3 regions of the Vibrio coralinecrosis genome follow, and region 2 is predicted to be linked to each of the others. Evidence: predicted binding sites of a transcription regulator. Region 2 holds the regulator's gene; each other region holds the start of a gene.
What was found. The regulator CRP, encoded in region 2, controls carbon source genes, mostly activating them, when cyclic AMP is high. The targets are predictions, from matches to a motif close to TGTGANNNNNNTCACA.
Positions count from the first base shown of each region.

Region 1: the regulator CRP is predicted to act here: its motif matches at 1,922-1,937, upstream of ectA (diaminobutyrate acetyltransferase).
Region 3: the regulator CRP is predicted to act here: its motif matches at 4,176-4,191, upstream of CTT30_RS01310 (ExeM/NucH family extracellular endonuclease).

Region 1 is NZ_CP024628.1:141,279-147,774, forward strand. Features, by position in the region: gene CTT30_RS16235 (DUF1826 domain-containing protein) at 1-237, shown strand, start outside; gene CTT30_RS16240 (nuclear transport factor 2 family protein) at 312-854, opposite strand; gene CTT30_RS16245 (winged helix-turn-helix transcriptional regulator) at 1,003-1,392, shown strand; gene ectA (diaminobutyrate acetyltransferase) at 2,038-2,589, shown strand; gene ectB (diaminobutyrate--2-oxoglutarate transaminase) at 2,605-3,873, shown strand; gene CTT30_RS16260 (ectoine synthase) at 3,888-4,274, shown strand; gene CTT30_RS16265 (aspartate kinase) at 4,340-5,764, shown strand; gene CTT30_RS16270 (putative quinol monooxygenase) at 5,847-6,137, opposite strand; gene CTT30_RS16275 (nitroreductase family protein) at 6,169-6,496, opposite strand, start outside.
Region 2 is NZ_CP024627.1:3,004,655-3,011,150, forward strand. Features, by position in the region: gene CTT30_RS14185 (hydrolase) at 1-164, shown strand, start outside; gene CTT30_RS14190 (YheU family protein) at 204-422, shown strand; gene CTT30_RS14195 (phosphoribulokinase) at 505-1,374, shown strand; gene crp (cAMP-activated global transcriptional regulator CRP) at 1,617-2,249, shown strand; partial or broken gene CTT30_RS14205 (SLC13 family permease) at 2,430-3,844, shown strand; gene CTT30_RS14210 (methyl-accepting chemotaxis protein) at 4,112-5,992, shown strand; gene CTT30_RS14215 (DMT family transporter) at 6,064-6,496, shown strand, end outside.
Region 3 is NZ_CP024627.1:283,527-290,022, reverse strand. Features, by position in the region: gene CTT30_RS01325 (RHS repeat-associated core domain-containing protein) at 1-149, opposite strand, end outside; gene CTT30_RS01320 (hypothetical protein) at 232-597, opposite strand; gene CTT30_RS01315 (hypothetical protein) at 1,006-1,383, shown strand; gene CTT30_RS01310 (ExeM/NucH family extracellular endonuclease) at 1,437-4,034, opposite strand; gene CTT30_RS01305 (FxsA family protein) at 4,383-4,895, opposite strand; gene aspA (aspartate ammonia-lyase) at 5,215-6,496, shown strand, end outside.

The sequences.
Region 1 (6,496 bases), on a different replicon from region 2:
TGGCTACCTAACTCTGCTTTAGATCGTTCAAAACTGGGCCGTGGCAGTAATGGTCAACCTGACTCTCTTTCTGGTTTGTATCAACACGAATCCGATGTACAGCAACTGCATTGTGGTGATGTTGCCTTGCTTAAAGGTGGTCGCTGGGAAGGTAATGAAGAGACAGCGCTAGTTCACCGTTCACCTGCCATTCACCCTGAACAACCTCGCTTTATAATGACACTCGACTTTGGCTAGATAACGAGATTAGACAAGTAACCCAAGGGGCGAAGAACGCCCCATTTAGGCTGTGTAACTGGGTAACTGACCAATTAGAATACGCCATTTGAGTTTTGGATATCCCCTCCGCTAATCAGTGAGTAGACCCTCATTGAAAAATCCAGAGCTTGGATTGAGTCCCAATGTTCGACGATTCTGCCATCTTCAAGTCGCCAAGTATCAATAATATTCATACCTTTCTCATCATTACCTCTATCTTCTTTGTTGAGTGTGGCATGAGAGTGGAAAATGACGTAATTGCCATCCACATAGATATGTTTTACGTCATAGGTATAGTCAGGGTATTCCTCAACAAACTCACGTAAGAAATCGACTAAGCCGGTGACTTTATCCGGAAGGTTGCGGTTATGCTGAACATAAGTGCTGTCGTTGTAGTGCTCAAGAACATAATCAAAATTATGATTGTTCATTAAGTTTTGCACAAAATCAGTAATCAGTTCGGCATTTGCACGTTCTTGCTCTGTCCAATTTGGCTTTTGCAAGCTCGTTATATCAATCGTTATTTTATCTGATGACTGTGCATAACTTATTGTACTTATTAGTAAAATAATAATAGATGTCATTGCTTTTAACATGGGGACTCCTGATGTTGATGTCTTATTTTGGTATACATTGATTACTATGGTAATTAATAGTAACCTGCATGACAAGAAGGTACTAAAAGCTACGCTAGGCACATTTTGGTAACCTATGAAGTATTCTGAAAAGACAAGGAGTGAGAAATTGTCAGCTCAAGCTAAACCAGAAAGAAGAGTTTTCTACAACAATCAAGAGTGTGCTGTTCGTAACGTTGTGTCCCAAATTGGCGACAAATGGTCACTACTCATCCTGTTTGCTCTGGTAGATGGGGCGGATAGGTTCAACTCTTTGAAATCTAGGATAGAAGGCATATCTCAAAGAATGTTGACTCAAACTTTGAGAGATTTAGAGCGTGAAGGCTACGTCAATAGAACCGTCTATCCTGAAGTCCCGGTAAAGGTAGAATATTGTTTAACGGATATGGGGCGAGAACTGGTGAAGCCTCTATATCAATTAGTCTGTTGGGCAGATGATCACAGGCAGGAGATAGAGTGTGCTCGTCAAGCTTATGATGAGAGAGCAAATAAGCGTTAGCGTGTTGCATTGCTCTGTTATCAATCTCGCTGAGCAGCCCCTTTCTATATGTGGGCGATGTTAGGTAAACTTTTCGTTAGGATGATATTTGCCTAGGAGGGCGATATCTTCCACTGTTGTGAGTTTAACGTAATGGATTGCTCAAGGTTGGTCTATTTAGTGTTAATCGCCGAAATGGATTAAAACTCATATAATTCAATTATTTATATTATTTTTGTACCTCTCTTTATCAGCTAACGTTTTGGTTTTTCAACGTCCAAAGCGATTATTTTATTATTTCGCCCTCTAAGTAAGTTTTATCCTCTATCATCGACTGGCTTATGAAGAGTCAATCGTATTTCATTTTTCCATTATTAATTTTTTATTAATTTTTAATGTTTTAAGTCTAAACTAGATGAAAATCTTCATCGTGATCATTTTTATTTTCATACATAATCCTACTCTTTCTTTGGTTAGTTATCACTTTTAATGTTTAAAATTCTAAACATTAGATTTCTAATCTATTTTTTTGGTTGCGCTCGTTTTAATGTGTGGCCTTTGTCACATAAATTAAGTTTTTGAGGCTGTTTTCTTGCTTTGTTCGCTATTTGATGCACGATAATAAGCAGTGAAATTGTTTAGAGTACAAAGTAAATGCATATTCCTATGATCGCAGTGGCTCCTTGGGTTGCTTTTCCTGAGATTGACGAAGAGTGCCAGCACTTCGGATCATTCAGTGTACCTAGCGCTGAAGATGGTCATGATATTTTCAAGCTTATTGCCCAGTGTCCGCCATTGGATACCAATTCTTCTTATTGCAACTTTTTGCAATCTACCCACTTTCGCCAAACTTGCCTTTTAGCACGCTACAAAGGTGAGATCTCAGGTTTTGTTTCTGGCTATCGCAAGCCGGAAGAGCCCAGCACATTGTTCATTTGGCAGGTGGCCGTTGCGCCTAATTTTCGTGGGAAGGGCCTAGCGCTAAGAATGATCGATGCCCTGTTAGCGAGAGATGCTCTACAAAATATTACGGCAATTGAAACGACCATTACCCAAGATAATGGCTCTTCTTGGGCACTGTTCAAGAAGGTCGATGCTCGGAATGGCCTTCAGGGAAGCATTTCAACATTTCTCGACCAAAACACACATTTTAAAGGGGAGCACGATACTGAATATTTGTATCGAATTCCGCTCAAAAACACTCAAACCACAGGATAGATAAACGGTCTAATCATGGATATTTTTGATAAACAAGAATCACAAGTACGTTCTTACTGCAACAGCTTTCCGGTCGTTTTTACCAAAGCAAAAGGGTGCTGGTTGGAGACGCAATCCGGTGAAAAATACCTAGATTTTCTTGCTGGTGCAGGGTCACTCAACTACGGTCACAACAACCCGATATTTAAACAAGCTTTGCTTGACTATATTGAAGCTGATGGAATTACACATGGGCTTGATATGCACTCAACGGCCAAGTCAGATTTTCTTAATGCATTGAAGCAGAATATATTTGAGCCACGAGGCCTTAACTACAAAGTCCAATTTACGGGTCCTACAGGCACTAATGCTGTTGAGGCTGCTCTTAAACTAGCGAGAAAGGCAAAAGGAAGGAGCTCAATTGTTGCGTTTACTAATGGTTTTCACGGTTGTACGTCTGGTGCGTTAGCAGCAACTGGTAATCAGCATCATCGTCAGGGGGCGGGAGTCAGTTTAAACAATGTCACGCGTATCCCTTTTGAAGGCTATGCGGATATCGATGGCTTAAAATTGTTTGAAACGATGTTAAATGATAACTCTTCTGGCCTTGATAAACCTGCCGCAGCACTTGTAGAAACGGTTCAAGGCGAGGGGGGGCTCAACGCAGCTTCTGACAAATGGTTACAGCGTCTGAGCAAAATCTGCTCGCAGCACGATATTTTATTAATCGTCGATGATATCCAAGCGGGATGTGGACGTACCGGCACCTTCTTTAGTTTTGAATCCGCAGGTATTAAGCCAGATATGGTCACGCTATCAAAGTCCATTGGTGGTTATGGCCTACCAATGGCTATTGTACTGATGAAGCCTGAATTAGATGTTTGGAAACCAGGGGAACATAACGGAACTTTCCGTGGTAATAATCATGCCTTTGTTACCGCAACCGCTGCTCTCAAGGCTTATTGGTCGGATAGCGAACCATTTGAAAAGCATATTGAAAGTTGCTCTGCCCTCGTGTCAGAGGTTATTGACTCCACTCTAGCTCGTTACCCTAGCATGTTTGTTAAACAGAAGGGGCGAGGAATGATGATTGGTATTGAGTGTAGCAATGGTCAATTAGCCAGCGATATCGTCAAGACCTGTTTTGATAATGGATTAGTGATTGAAACCGCTGGGCCTGACGACGAAGTGGTGAAATTTTTCTCCCCACTCACCATCACGGAGTCTGAACTCAAACAAGGGCTAGATATTTTTGAGCGTTCTGTTGAGTTTGTTATCCAGCAACAATTTAAGAAAGCATCGTAATTAGGGAGAAAAAGATGATTGTTCGTACACTTGAAGAATGTCGAGATAGTGAGCGCAGAGTAGCTTCAGAGACATGGGAAAGCGTCCGTATGTTGTTAAAAGATGACAACATGGGGTTTTCTTTTCACATCACAACGATTTTTGAAAATACAGAAACGCATATCCACTATCAGAACCATTTAGAATCGGTGTATTGCATGAGCGGCGAAGGAGAGATTGAAGTCGTTGGTGGTAAAACTTATGCAATAAAGCCCGGCACTCTTTACATCTTAGATCAACACGATGAGCACTATCTTCGTGCCTATGAGGGAAAAGAGATGGTGATGGCATGTGTATTCAACCCTCCTATTACAGGTAAAGAGACTCATGATGAAAATGGCGTATACCCTCTCATCGATTAGAAGCTCTAATAGCTAGGCTTGTGGGCCTAGCTATTACCCACTCCTCCAGTTTAAAAGGCCCTAACATGACCTATACCGTAGAGAAAATCGGCGGTACTTCAATGACCGCGTTTGATGCTGTTTTAGATAATATTTTGATTAAGAAAAGCGAAGAGGAAATGTACAACCGTGTATTTGTTGTTTCCGCTTACGCAGGTATCACTGATGCTTTACTCGAATGCAAAAAAACCAGCAAAGCAGGTGTGTACCAATTGATTGCTAAAAGAGACGATGCTTGGCAACAAGCTCTTGATGGTGTTGAACAAAGAATGTTACTCACCAATGAGAATATTTTTGCTGATCCTATGAATCGCTTACGCTCAGATAAGTTCATTCGTTCTCGGATTTCGGAAGCTAAGATATGTATTTCTAACATACTGGAAACGTGCCAATACGGTCAGTTTTCACTTCGTCATTACCTCCCTCAAATTCGTGAGTTTCTTTCTTCAATCGGTGAAGCCCACAGTGCCTACAATACGGCACTCAAGCTGAAAAACATGGGAGTGAATGCAAAGTTTGTTGACTTATCGGGTTGGGATACACAGGCTCCCATTAGTTTGGATGAAAGTATTCTTGAAGCATTTTCAGACATTGATGTCACTCAGGAGCTGCCTATCGTCACGGGTTATGCGTCTTGCAAAGAAGGCTTGATGTCTACCTATGATCGTGGCTACAGCGAAATGACGTTTAGCCGAATTGCGTCATTAACTGGAGCAGATCTTGCGGTTATTCATAAAGAATACCACCTAAGCTCAGCTGATCCTCGTGTTGTTGGCTCAGATAAAGTGCTCCCACTAGGGGAAACAAACTACGATGTGGCTGATCAACTTGCGAACTTGGGTATGGAAGCTATTCATCCCAATGCTGCCGCTGGTCTTCGCGAAAGTGGTATAGAGCTTCAAATTAAGAATACATTTGAGCCTCACCACCCGGGCACTCTGATCTCTGGTGTTTTCCGTCCAACCATGGATAAAGTCGAAATTATTGCAGGTAAAGAGAAAGTTTTTGCTTTACACCTTTTCGATCAAACCATGGTGGGATGCGTTGATAATGTCAGCTATGACTTAATGCAGATCATTACAGATGCTCGTGTGAGATTGGTAGGTAAAGAGATGAATGCGAATTCAATGACTTATTATCTGACGGGTAGCACAGATGCATTGAATACCGTGTTATACAAGACAGAGAAACGTTTCCCAGATGCCAATATTAAAGGTCGAATGGTGGCCTTGATATCAACTATTGGCTCCCAGTTTGATACAAATGAAGCATTAACGAAAGGGCTGTTGGCGTTGATGGAAAAAGGCATAACCCCCATTGCTGTCCACTCATCGATGAGAAATGTGAATGTACAATTCGTTGTTAATGATGATGAATACCATACCTCTATATGTGCTTTGCACTCAGTATTCTTTGAGCCGAGCTCTATTAAGAAAGCGCTAATTGCCTAGTGAGTGCCCTCTTATTTGACATTAAATATGAGGATGATGTGTTGAAGCCGCGCAAAGCGGCTTTTCTATCTTGATAGCATAGTTAGGCAATATGCGTCATACGGTTGATCGTGAATGTTTCTACCGCGCCATCAACAGCTGCGACGTAGTCAGCGATATGCGTGCTGGCGAGATGCTTATCCAGTGCGGCTTCTGAAGCCCAGTTTTCATGGAAAACGAAATGCGCCGGGTTGTCGTTGTCTTGATGCAAATCGTAGTTGATGCAGCCATCTTCAGCGCGTGTTTTGTCGATCAATTTGATTAGCTCAGCTTTAACCAATTCAATTTGGCTTTCTTTGGCAATGATATTGGCGATAATCGTTAACTTGCTCATGTGCTTACCTTTTCGTCAATTTTCTGATGCTTTATAGTGTCGTGATGACGTCTTCTAGAGGTAGGCGCGCTTTTGGCAGACCGTGGTTATAATCCTCACCGTCTTTGTGATAACCCAGTGCTAGCGCAAAGTCACATACAAAGCCTTCCAGTTCTTGTTTGAACTCTTCACCGATCAGCTCTGGGTCTACCCCTTCCATTGGTGTAGAAGCGATGCCCATACGCGCTAACGTGTGGAGCGTGTTACCCAGTGCGATATAGGTCTGAGCTTTTGTCCAATTACCGTTGAAACCTGTCTCATCTGTGTTGAGTTCCGCAAAGCCGAACGCACCGTTTAACATGTCATTGTATCGCTCCGCT
Region 2 (6,496 bases):
CAGATGCCGTTATACCAAAATTCGTTTTACCAGATAACATTGACTACCGCTTGTTCGAACAAGGTGGTCATGTGGGCTTTTTAACCGGCAGCGCACTCAAACCGAGGTTCTGGCTAGAAGAAGCGTTACCAGCCTACTACCAAAGTCTGGTGGTTTCTGGATAATAGCCGTCAACTTTTCGAGCATAAAAGACAGAGGTATTTATGATCGTTCCATGGCAACAAATTGACCCAGACACACTGGACAACCTGATTCGTGAATTCGTCCTGCGTGAAGGCACAGACTACGGCGAACTAGAAATTTCCCTGCAAGACAAAATCGATCAAATCAAAAACCAGCTCGAAGCAGGTGAAGCTGTTGTGGTTTTTTCTGAGCTTCACGAGACCGTCGACATTCAGCTCAAACAAAAGTTTTCTTTTTAAAACACAGCATACAGTCTCTTCCCATTAAAGCGTGTTATAGTGGCATGCAACAAGGGACAGTTATTTACAGACAAGGTTTGTCATGTCAGCAAAACATCCGATTATTGCCGTCACTGGTTCATCTGGTGCGGGCACCACAACGACATCTGAAGCGTTCCGCAAAATGTTCAACATGATGAACGTCAAGCCCGCTTGGGTAGAAGGTGATAGTTTTCACCGCTTTACGCGCCCAGAGATGGATGTCGAAATTCGCAAAGCCCGTGAACAGGGGCGACACATCAGCTACTTTGGCCCACAGGCGAACGACTTCCCAGCACTCGCTGAGTTTTTCCGTAAATACGGAAATGAAGGAACAGGTCAGGTACGCCGTTATCTGCACACCTTTGATGAAGCCGTACCGTACAATCAGATGCCGGGTACCTTTACGCCATGGCAAGAACTGCCTGAGAACTCTGATGTATTGTTTTATGAAGGCTTGCACGGTGGCGTCGTTGATGGCGATGTTAACGTCGCTCAGCACGTCGACTTTCTGATTGGCATGGTCCCCATTGTTAACTTGGAATGGATCCAAAAGTTCGTTCGAGATACCCGAGATCGTGGCCACTCTCGAGAGGCCGTGATGGACTCTATTGTCCGTTCAATGGACGACTACCTAAACTACATTACTCCCCAGTTCTCGCGCACTCATATTAACTTCCAGCGTGTTCCAACCGTCGATACTTCTAACCCATTAAATGCCAAAGGTATACCAAGCTTAGATGAAAGCTTTGTCGTGATTCGTCTTCGTGGTATTAAAAACGTCGACTTCCCTTACCTACTGGCGATGATTGACGGCTCATTTATGTCACGTCATAACACGCTCGTGGTGCCTGGGGGCAAAATGAGTTTCGCGGTCGAGCTAATTGTGCGCCCTATTTTGCAACAACTGATCGAAACCGGAAAAATTGGTTAACAACCACCGGATAAGCACGATTACTTTTCATACCGTGATCATGTGCACATTTTTGCGTACAAAATCGTAAGGTGTACCCGATTAAAATCAAGAAATCGATTTCAAAAAAAGATACTATTTGAAACCGAAACAAAGATGGCTTGCAGCATTTGAAAAGTGCTCTTATCCTAGTAGGTCTTGATTCAAGGCTTAGCTAAAACATGGAAAGCAGCAAGCGTACCCTGCAGAGGAAGTGAGATATTATGGTTCTAGGTAAACCTCAAACCGATCCAACATTAGAGTGGTTCCTTTCACACTGTCATATTCATAAGTACCCATCAAAAAGCACGCTGATCCACGCGGGCGAAAAAGCAGAAACTCTTTACTACATTGTTAAAGGTTCTGTGGCAGTACTTATCAAAGACGAAGAAGGTAAGGAAATGATCCTTTCTTACCTAAACCAAGGCGACTTTATCGGTGAACTTGGTTTATTCGAAGAAGACCAAGAGCGTACGGCATGGGTTCGTGCCAAATCTCCTTGTGAAGTAGCAGAAATTTCATTCAAGAAATTCCGTCAGCTAATCCAAGTTAACCCTGACATCCTGATGCGTCTGTCCGCACAAATGGCAAGCCGTCTACAGGTCACTAGTCAGAAAGTGGGTGACTTGGCATTCCTAGACGTAACCGGCCGCATCGCACAAACCCTGCTTAATCTGGCGAAACAGCCAGATGCAATGACACACCCAGACGGTATGCAGATCAAGATCACTCGTCAGGAAATCGGTCAGATTGTTGGCTGTTCTCGTGAGACAGTAGGTCGTATCTTGAAGATGCTAGAAGAGCAGAACTTAATTTCTGCCCACGGTAAGACAATTGTTGTTTACGGTACTCGTTAATTACCGCGGCATAAAAGATTGAACAAACCACCAATGGCAACATTGGTGGTTTTTTTTGACCAAAAACAACCTTGCTTAACATTTCTTGATTACATATAAAAACTTCCATCTTAGTCTAAGACCTTCATTTAGTTATTCTTTATTCTTATCCGCAGAGTTTCGCTTTGAGGTTAAGCCCTTATGCCCAACATTGATCGAACCATAGTCATTAAGTTACTGATTTGCTTTGGTTTGCCAATTGCCGTGTTGTTTATGCCAATTGATGCCATCCCCATTGATGATCTGACTTTAATTCAACATCGTTTACTGGCTATCTTTCTGCTCGCCGCCCTATTATGGGTACTGGAGCCTGTTCCCGTTTTCGCCACTTCGATTTTGATCATCGCACTTGAATTGGTCATGATTTCAGACAAAGGTCTGCATCTCTTTCGCACTCCTCCAGCAGGACATGATCTGGGAGAGTTGATGAAATACACCGATATCTTCAGCGCCTTCTCCTCACCCATTATTATTCTATTTATGGGTGGGTTTGCGCTAGCCATCGCTGCATCAAAATACGAACTCGATAACAACCTTGCTCGAGTTTTGCTGCGCCCTTTCGGCCACCAGCCAAAATTTATTATGCTCGGCTTAATGTTGATTACTGCAGTGTTCTCAATGTTTATGTCTAATACCGCAACAACAGTGATGATGCTGGCACTGCTTGGCCCGATTGTCGCCTCAGCCCCCAAAGGCGATTTAGGGATAAAAGCACTGGTTTTGTGTATTCCCATTGCCGCTAATACAGGGGGATTGCCACTCCGATCGGAACCCCACCTAACGCCATCGCTCTACAATACTTAACGGGTGAAAACAGCATCGACTTTCTCAGCTGGATGATGATGGGTTTGCCTTTTGTGATAGTCCAGCTCACCTTTGCTTGGTTCCTACTTCAAAAACTGTTCCCTTCTTCACATCAAACTATGACACTGAAGCTCGACGGCCAGTTTCAGCGTAGCTGGCGTGCCATGGTAGTCTATGTCACCTTCGCGGCTACCATATTGTTATGGATGACGACAAAGCTGCATGGAATGAACACCTACGTGGTATCCATTATCCCTCTCGCGGTCTTCACATTGACAGGTATCATGGGCAAAGCAGAGCTCAAACAGATCAACTGGGATGTGTTGTGGTTAGTCGCTGGGGGCATTGCAATAGGAATTGGCCTAGATAAAACCGGATTGGCCGCTGCGCTGGCACACGCGATTGATTACGAGGCCTTGTCCCCAGTTGCGGTGGTCCTCACCCTGTCTATGGTGTGTTGGTTAATGGCGAACTTCATGTCCAACACCGCAACGGCCAACTTATTGATGCCGATCGCTGCAGCGATTGGGGCATCGATGGACAGCCTAGCTTCAGTCGGAGGATTGCAAGGCTTACTGGTCGTGGTAGCTTTCTCAGCATCACTTGGCATGATATTGCCCGTTTCTACTCCCCCTAACTCCCTCGCCTACTCAACTGGGCTTATCGAAAGTAAAGACATGGCAAAAACAGGGGTCATTATCGGTCTCGTTGGTTTAGCGATTGTCTATATGGCAGCTCTATTTTTAACCTAGATATTAGGTTGTGGCTTCTTGTTTCATTAATGGGCAAGAAGTCACAATTCAGTCAAAAGGTCCCTCTTCATCGATATTCCACTTCCTGAATATCCATATAGATCAAATCTATATTTTAATAACTTCTATAACATCAGCCTGTTAAACCAATATTCATAGCTATTTCAGCAGTTCCTACGTGAACTTCCGCACTAACAGGGTGTAACCACTAATTCAAACTCACACACCCTGATTTTCGATAGGTTGTCTAAGTATTAAGGAAGGGCAATGAGAAACACAATTAAATTAAAGATTCAGATCGCCATCGCGATCATTATTGCAATTGTCTCAGGAGTCCAGGCATGGATCTCTGTCAGTCAATTAAAACAAGAAACCACTTCCGCACTGAATAGTGAAATGGCTAACGTCAGCCATGCCACCTCTCGTTATATCAGTGACTGGCTCTCCATCCGAAGCGATATGATGCTGGCAAATGAAGTGAGCATTCTCAACACTGACAATGCCGATAGAGAGATGCTTATCACTAAACGAGCCGGAGGGTTCTTATCAGTCTATGCTGGTTTTGATGATGGTTCTATCGCTTATGGAGATAAAAGCGAGGATTGGCCTGCAGATTACGATCCTCGCACCCGACCTTGGTATAAAGATGCCATGGCAACCAATGGACTGATCGTCACCGAGCCCTATCAAGACTTCGATGGCAGTATCGTGGTCAGCTTTGCTAAAGCATTTAGCGGCAGTAAAAATGGCGTCTTAGCCGCAGATTTGACCGTGACGAATATCATCGAAGAAGTGCTCAATGTCAGCTTAGACAACGAAGGGTTTTCGTTTTTGGTTGATGGTAATAACAACATTGTCGCTTACCAAGATGAGAAGCTGAGCCAGCAACCTCTGACTGAGCTCAATCCAGTCTTATCAGCCGATAAAGTTCATCAACTGGTCAATACCTCTTTCATTTCCACTATCAGCTGGCCACAACAAGGCGATAAGCTGATCTTTGCGACTAATGTACCCAATACCGATTGGTCACTAGGCATTGTGGTAGATAAAGACATGGCGTACGCCTCGGTAGCCGAACAAATTCAATTCACCGCGATCGCATCGATTTTCCTCTACATTGTGATTGCTTCAATCAGCACTTATGTAATTACTCGCTTACTTCAGCCTCTACAAACCTTATCAGCAGCACTTTCACAGCTCTCTCAGGGTGAAGGGGATTTAACTCAACGAATAGACATTCGCCGTATGGATGAAATCGGAGAACTGGCGCAGCACGTCAATCAGTTCCTCAGTCAAATGCAATCTATGCTCAGCGGTATCATTCATCACAGTAGAGATCTGGCCGTCCAAGCTGAACAAGCGAACCTACTAGCACAACAATCTTCCCAGCAAGTCGAAGCACAGCAAAATGATGTTAATCAAATAGCGACTGCGATTCATGAAATGTCAGCAACAGCGGCTGAAGTAGCCAGTCACGCTGAGTTGACCGCGAACGCTTCTCAAGGTTCAGCATCCGCGTGTGAAGACGGCCAGCAAGTGATCGAAAAAAACCGTCAAGCTATTGTTGAGCTAGCCGATCAGGTGACCGCAGCCTCTGGGGTGATCTCAGAACTGGAGAGCAACACACAGAGCATCAATCAAATTCTCTCTACCATTCGCGAAATTGCAGAGCAAACCAATTTACTGGCCCTTAATGCTGCGATCGAAGCTGCTCGTGCGGGTGAGCAAGGCCGTGGTTTTGCCGTCGTAGCGGACGAAGTCAGAGTGTTGAGCCAACGCACACATGGCTCAACCGAAGAGATCCGCAATATGATTGAAACACTACAGAACAATACCAAGCTCGCCGTCAACAGTATGGAAAGCAGCACGGCACTAGCAGGGACTAGTGTGGATTACGCTCAACAAGCATATCAGAGCCTGAATACCATCACCTCTGCGATTACAGAAATTAACGATATGGCGCTTCAGATAGCCAGTGCTGCGGAAGAGCAACGTGCCGTCAGCGAAGACATCAGTCGCAATACTCAAGGTATTAAAGATGCGTCAGATATTCTGTCTGAACAGGCGATGCGCAGTAGTGATAGTGCGACTAACATGTTTAACTCAGCCAACACGGTACGCACTGAGGTAGAACGCTTTAAAGTTTAAGCTTTGTTTCCAACGCTATTTCATGCATATTGTCAGCCTATTGATTTCTTTGTTCACAGGACGAACAGCTTATGGGATTCGAATGGCTGGCACTGGCTGCAGCTTTTCTCTGGGCGGTAGCCAGTTTACTCTCTGTTGGACCTGCACAGCACCTTGGTACCTTTGCGTACAGTCGCTGGCGCATGGGATGCACCTCTGTCATTCTCGCTTCAATGGCATTATTTACAGGCGGCTGGGCAACGGTTGAAACCAGCGCCATTTCAGCCATGGCCTTATCTGGTTTGATCGGCATTTTTGTTGGCGACACAGCTCTGTTCGCTTGCTTAAATCGGATGGGGCCTCGCCAAGCTGGCTTGCTGTTTTCTTGCCATGCTGTGTTTTCCGCCATACTGGGCTACTTCCTGTTTAGCGAAACCATGACCAGCATTGAGCTTATAGGTTCAGCTTTGGTTTTCTCTGGCGTTCTCACTGCTATCTTTTTTGGCCGTAAAGGGCAGAGCACTA
Region 3 (6,496 bases), 580 kb from region 2:
GCCTGACCACCAGATACCAAGAAGTCGCCTGACAACTGAATACTTTTTTCAGCATCAGCAGTTAACGATAATGCTGGCTGAGAAAATAACGCCAAGAGTAGCGAGGAAGAAAATAGTGCAAAGGAATGCGTGAAACGGGTTGATTTCATATTAGCCACTGCTGTTTTCATTCTGAATTTGGAATATCAGCGCCCCAAGCATTATGTTCAGGCACTGTTTAAATCGTTATTTTTATTGACTGAGCGATTGCAACTTTTTTAAACGTTGCTTTAAATTTTCTAGCTCAGGCGGTGAGGGGTATTCCTCACTAATATTTTTTTGTGAGAACTCGGCAAGTTCTCCACTTAATAAAGGTAAATCCACCCTTTCCGCTTCAATCAAACCATGGGCAATGGTTTGCTGAAGCTGAATCACCGGTGAAGGGAAATTGGCATCTTGACTCAATGTTATTTTTGGCAATGCATTACTACTCTTGTCACTCAGAGCAGGTACTTCATCCGTGATTGATTGAGGTGAAGGTTTGAAGAAAGTCACATATAGGGCGCCAGCGATAGAAGCGAACAAAGCCACAACTAGGACATAGTGCTTTTTAGTCATATGAATTAAATCTCAGCTTTTAACGCAGAAACTAGGTGCGCCTACGCTTTTCGTCGTCGGACTAATGATAGATATGAAGTATAAATGAAAAACGATAATAATTAATACTTATATAAATTCAAAATATAATTTAATGGCTATGAGATGAATCACAATAAAAATCAGTAAATAGTACTTTGGTTTCAGTTAGTTAAATAAGTAAAAACGAATATAAGAATCGGATAAGGGCAAGGAAAATTTGGTCGCTTAAGCCTCCATTAACTCAAGTCGTACCTGAAAGACTAAATACACTCTAATTCACACTTTTTTGTCTCTATAAAATTATCACTACACATTGATGATAGTTATAAATAAAATCCACTCTTCCTTAAGAATTTGTCCTTAATTTCATATCAACCGAGAACAATAATGAAACTAAAACACATCGCAGTGACGAGCCTTTCAGCGTTAGTTTTGAGCGCTTGCCAAACTACGAATATTGAAGATTTACAACCAACAGCTAGCCAAGAAACTATTGATACCGCTAAAGAGCATCTGAGCGACGTCAAAGGATTGAAGGTGATGGACAATGGTGTGATCTATTACGTTAGAACCTTACCTGGCAGCTCTCGCTGGCAAACGTCTCATATCAATGAAATTAGCTACAGAGTCTCTTGTGAAAACCTGCGCTGGTATATTGAGCGCGGTATGATTGTGCGTATGCACCACAGAGGTAGTGGCGGATCGACACAAGACTACGACCTAACACGTTGTGAGACCGAAGTTCCAACGGATTTATACGAATAAAAAAACCGCCACTGAATGTGGCGGTTTTTACTTGGTCTCTGTAAAAGAGTGGCTTATTTACGACGACGCCACAGTGCTAAGCCAAACAATGACATTAGTGCACCAAAACCGAACGAACCAGCCATGTTCAATTCTAGGACTGCTGGATCGTGGTCAGAAGAGCGGAAGTGATCGTTGTACTTCGGCAAGTCACCTTTGTACTCATCGTTGTAATCAAATAGCGTCGATTCGCCGCCATTGATATGCCAGTCTGTGGCATCCACGAAATGCTTCTTCAGGCTTGGGCTGATTAGTAGGTGGTCTAACGCGCCCACTTCATCATTGTACGAGTAGCTCCAGCTATTTGGGTGCTTCATCGCAACAGCATTAATGTAGTTGTATCCTTCAGTAATCACCGCACCGTTATCACCAAACTGCTCTGTGTCACCAATAAAGGTATTACGTGCCGCTTTGATCTGCTTACCGTATTTCTCTTCACTGTAATCGGTCAGAACCAGCATCGGATCTTCCATACCGTAAGAGTTCAAGTCACCAAGAATCACTTTATGACCTTTTATGTCTTTCAGCGCGTCGCCCAGTGCAACCGCCGCTGCAACACGGAAGTTTTCACAAGAACCTTGCTGATCAGCATCTACACCGCCCTGACCACCTTGGTCAACGGGTGCTGCGTCTTCCCAACATTTAGAACCTTTCGATTTGAAGTGGTTAATCGCAACTGTGATCTTCTCATTAGTGCCTTTGATCTTGAACGTTGGCGCTAGAGAGTTACGCTGATAATTCTTACCATCTTCGATCACTTTACCGTCGTCATCTAGTACTTCAGGTGCTTGCTGACTTGGCATCTCGATAACGCGTACTTCTTTCAGCTTCGCCACTTTAGAACGGTAAATAACGCCTGTTGTGATAACGTCAGTACCAATTGAGTCGTTCTCATCCGTCACTTTATCGCCATTGCTGTCAACGGCAACGAAGTCGTAACGGTCTTTCTTCTTATCGATACGCTGGTTTAGCTGCTCAACAAGCTGGCGAATAGCACCACTGTCACCAAAGCCATTGTTTTCGATTTCCATCAAACCAATGATATCAGCGTCAAGGCGTAGAATTGCGTTAACAATTTTCGCCTGCTGAACTTCAAACTCTTCAAAGCTGTTGGCACCACGGTTGTCGCCGTGCTGGTTAGCGTCACCACCAAATGGGGAATTGAAGTAGTTGAGTACGTTGAATGTCGCGATACGCAGATCGCCTTCTTCCATATCGATGCCTTCAGTACGAGGATCGTTACGTACGAAGTTGTCGTTAGTTAGCGTGTTGGTGGCAATCAGACGGTAATCACCGTAGCTGTAGCTTAGAACCCCTTCTAATCCAACGATGGTATCATCGATGCGGATGTAATCTTCTGTTGAGCCATTCTGGTCCGCGTCAGTGCGGCCGAAATCTGGGTAGTAAGGAACCGTGCCATCCGCGGCCTTGGCATCAGACTCAATGAACAGGCGACGCTGTGCGTTTTCAGTGCTCTGCTGTTTCGCTTCGTCAGAACCTGCAGCAAAGTTCTGGTTAGGGTGCATATTGATACGGCCTTGAGCAACCACCATGTTATTACGACGCGATGCGTAATCGTAACCAAAGGTGCGAGTCACGCGCATATCCAACGCTTCAGTCGTCTTAACCAGCATGCCTTCATAGCGCTCTAACGTCTGATCGAAGTTAGCGTCATCCGCCATCACTTCAACTGCCGTCGCTGATGGGGCTGCTTGCTCGCCTTGTTTCACCCAGTTGTTGTTTTCGGCTTTCAGTTGCGTCAGATTGTAGTATTCCTGAACCTTACCTTTGACACACACTACATCGCCAGGCTGAAGATCAGAACTTGATTGGTTAGTGTGGACGAATAAACCTTCCGATGTTTTCGGGTTGTAATCATCTTCTAGTGCTTGTAGATAGAAGCCCTTTGTTAGGCCTGTGGTCACTGCACTAACCACACCTTTGACGAAGAAATCTTCATCTGTGATGTATGGATAGCCATTGATGAATGGGGACGTATCACCTTCACCTTGAATTTCTTGAATCGATGTAAAGACAGGCTCAGCACCATCTTGAGTACAAGCGAACGGCTCTGGTGTCTCACCGCCATCCAGTACTCCTAAACCTTCGATACTGTCTTTTGCCAGCGATGACCATTGAGAAGCGTCATAAGTAGAAGAAGGCGTCATCGCATCAACATTACGTACTAGAGTGACATCCTTTGCGAAATCTGAGCCGCCCATGTTACCCAAGATGTCATGTACGTTGCCGTCTTTCAGTAGCGCAATCGGATCATTACCGTTAAATCCGATCACTGAACCATTTAGGATATCGCTTACTGCTTTGATTTCATCACTTGAACTTGTGTGTGCAACAACCAGAACGCTTTGTGCTTCCAGTACACGGCCACCTAGAGCCAGTTTGCTGCCCCACTCACCGCCGCCGTTGGTCGATTTCGCTAGCTCATAGCCATCCAGCGTCACTGCTGAATCACCAGTGTTGGCAATCTCAATAGCTTTATTGTTACTGCTACCTTCAACGTACTGAGAAATTACGATATCCGCCATTGCTGGAGCGGAGAGAGCACTTGCGACCACTGCTGCAAGTAAGGTTGGGGTTAGTTTTTGTTTCATTCTGTCCACCTTGCATCGCTTTCCGTGTTGTATAGGGTTGAGAAAGCGTGTTCCAAATCACCTTTTCTATTGAGAAAAGACTTATAAAGCACGACAAGTGTTTATCTTTTTCATGAAACTAAAAACAACATTCAGTGACAGTGAGATTTCGATCTCATAGATATGCTGAATATTTGAAGAGACTTCAAAGTTTAAACATAAGGTGAAACGTTTGTTGAACAAATGAGAATAGATCGCTGATTTAGTTTAGCTTTTGCTTATAAATAGAATTAAAGCTCTAGAGGCAAATACAAATAAAGGCGCTGTGACTGCGCCTTTATTTATCAGGTGTTCGCGAGGTTTTGTCCGTTAATTGAGGCGATTATTATCGTCTCCATCCTTACGCTCATATTCCCCTTCAAACGTATTACCGTCTTTAGGTTGGTGATTAAACGGGTCTTGATCAAAAGGGCCTTGTTGGAAGTTTCCAGAACCGAAGCCGCCTTGAAAACCACCACCGACAGACTGCACCGTCATCTTACTCATAAGGTATCTTGCCATCGCAGCGCGTGGTGCCGGTAATAGCACCAACATGCCAAGCGCATCGGTCATAAAGCCCGGTGTCAGCAGTAGTACCCCTGAGACCGCTAGCATCACGCCTTCAAGAATTTGCTGAGCAGGCAGCTCGCCTTGCTGCAAGCGGTTTTGCACTGACATCAAGGTCTGCAAACCTTGGCTGCGTACCAAAGACGCACCGGCAAACGCGGTGATCAGTACCAGTGCGATCGTCGGCCACAATCCTAAGTAACCGCCGACCGAAATAAACAGGCCTATTTCAATAATAGGAACGAAAATAAACATCAATAATAAGATAGGAAACACACGCCCTCCTTTGTTAGGCCCAGTGTAAGCCCAAAGCTGATTCAAGCTCAAATTAAAGCTGTAAAAAAGAGTGATAGAAACCCCAACAAACCACTACTACTTTGTAGTTATTAATACCCTGTTCATATCTTGCAAAAGTTTAACTAAACAAAAGCAAAAAAGGTGATCAAGCTACTATTTTTATCTGCTGGGTACAGTATTATGAGCCCCATAAGTCAGGACGGATTTTACAGCCAAAAATTCTGACGAAAGGATTCTTACACTGCAGAATGGCTAGCATTTTACTTTATCATCAGAATAATTATCTAAGGATCCTGTGATGGCTACCCTAACTGATACTCCTAGCACTACCGCTGCCACTCGTATCGAAGAAGACCTACTTGGCGAACGCCACGTTCCTGCCGATGCTTACTACGGCATCCACACACTACGTGCTATCGAAAACTTCAACATCTCTAATGTCACGATTTCAGATGTCCCTGAATTTGTCCGTGGCATGGTGATGACCAAGAAAGCCGCGGCGTTAGCAAACAAAGAGCTAGGCGTTATTCCTAAAGATGTCGCGAAATACGTAGTCGAAGCGTGTGATTTGATCCTTGAAACAGGTAAGTGCATGGATCAATTCCCTTCAGACGTCTTCCAAGGCGGTGCTGGCACATCAGTCAACATGAATACTAACGAAGTGATCGCCAACGTCGCACTTGAGCTGATGGGCAAGGAAAAAGGTCAGTACGAATTCATTAACCCAAATGACCATGTTAATAAGAGCCAGTCGACCAACTGTGCTTACCCAACGGGTTTCCGTATCGCCGTTTACAATAGCGTTCACACTCTGATTGAAGCGATTGAATACCTGAAAGGTGCGTTTGAACTTAAAAGCCAAGAGTTCAAAGACGTGCTTAAAATGGGTCGTACTCAGCTTCAAGACGCGGTACCAATGACAGTTGGCCAAGAATTCCACGCATGGGCGGTGACTCTGAATGAAGAAATCCGTGCCCTTGAGTACACTTCAAAACTACTGCTAGAAATCAACTTAGGTGCCACTGCGATCGGGACTGGTTTGAACGCAGCTGAAGGCTATCAGAAACTGGCAGTGAAACACTTAGCTGACGTGACAGGCCTAGATGTAGTCCCAGCAGAAGATCTGATTGAAGCGACATCAGACTGTGGTGCTTATGTAATGACACATGGTGCACTGAAGCGTTTGGCGGTTAAATTGTCTAAGATCTGTAATGATTTGCGTCTGCTTTCTTCTGGTCCACGTGCCGGACTCAACGAACTTAACCTGCCAGAGCTACAAGCAGGCTCTTCTATAATGCCAGCTAAGGTTAACCCTGTGGTACCAGAAGTGGTCAACCAAGTCTGTTTCAAGGTACTGGGTAATGACAACACTATCTCATTTGCCGCAGAAGGTGGTCAGCTACAGCTAAACGTGATGGAACCTGTCATCGCGCAAAGCATGTTCGAGTCCATTTCTCTGCTGTCTAACGCATGTGTCAACCTGCGTGATAAATGTATCGATGGCATCACGGTCAACAAAGAGATCTGTGAAGGCTACGTTTACAACTCAATCGGTATCGTAACTTACCTGAACCCATACA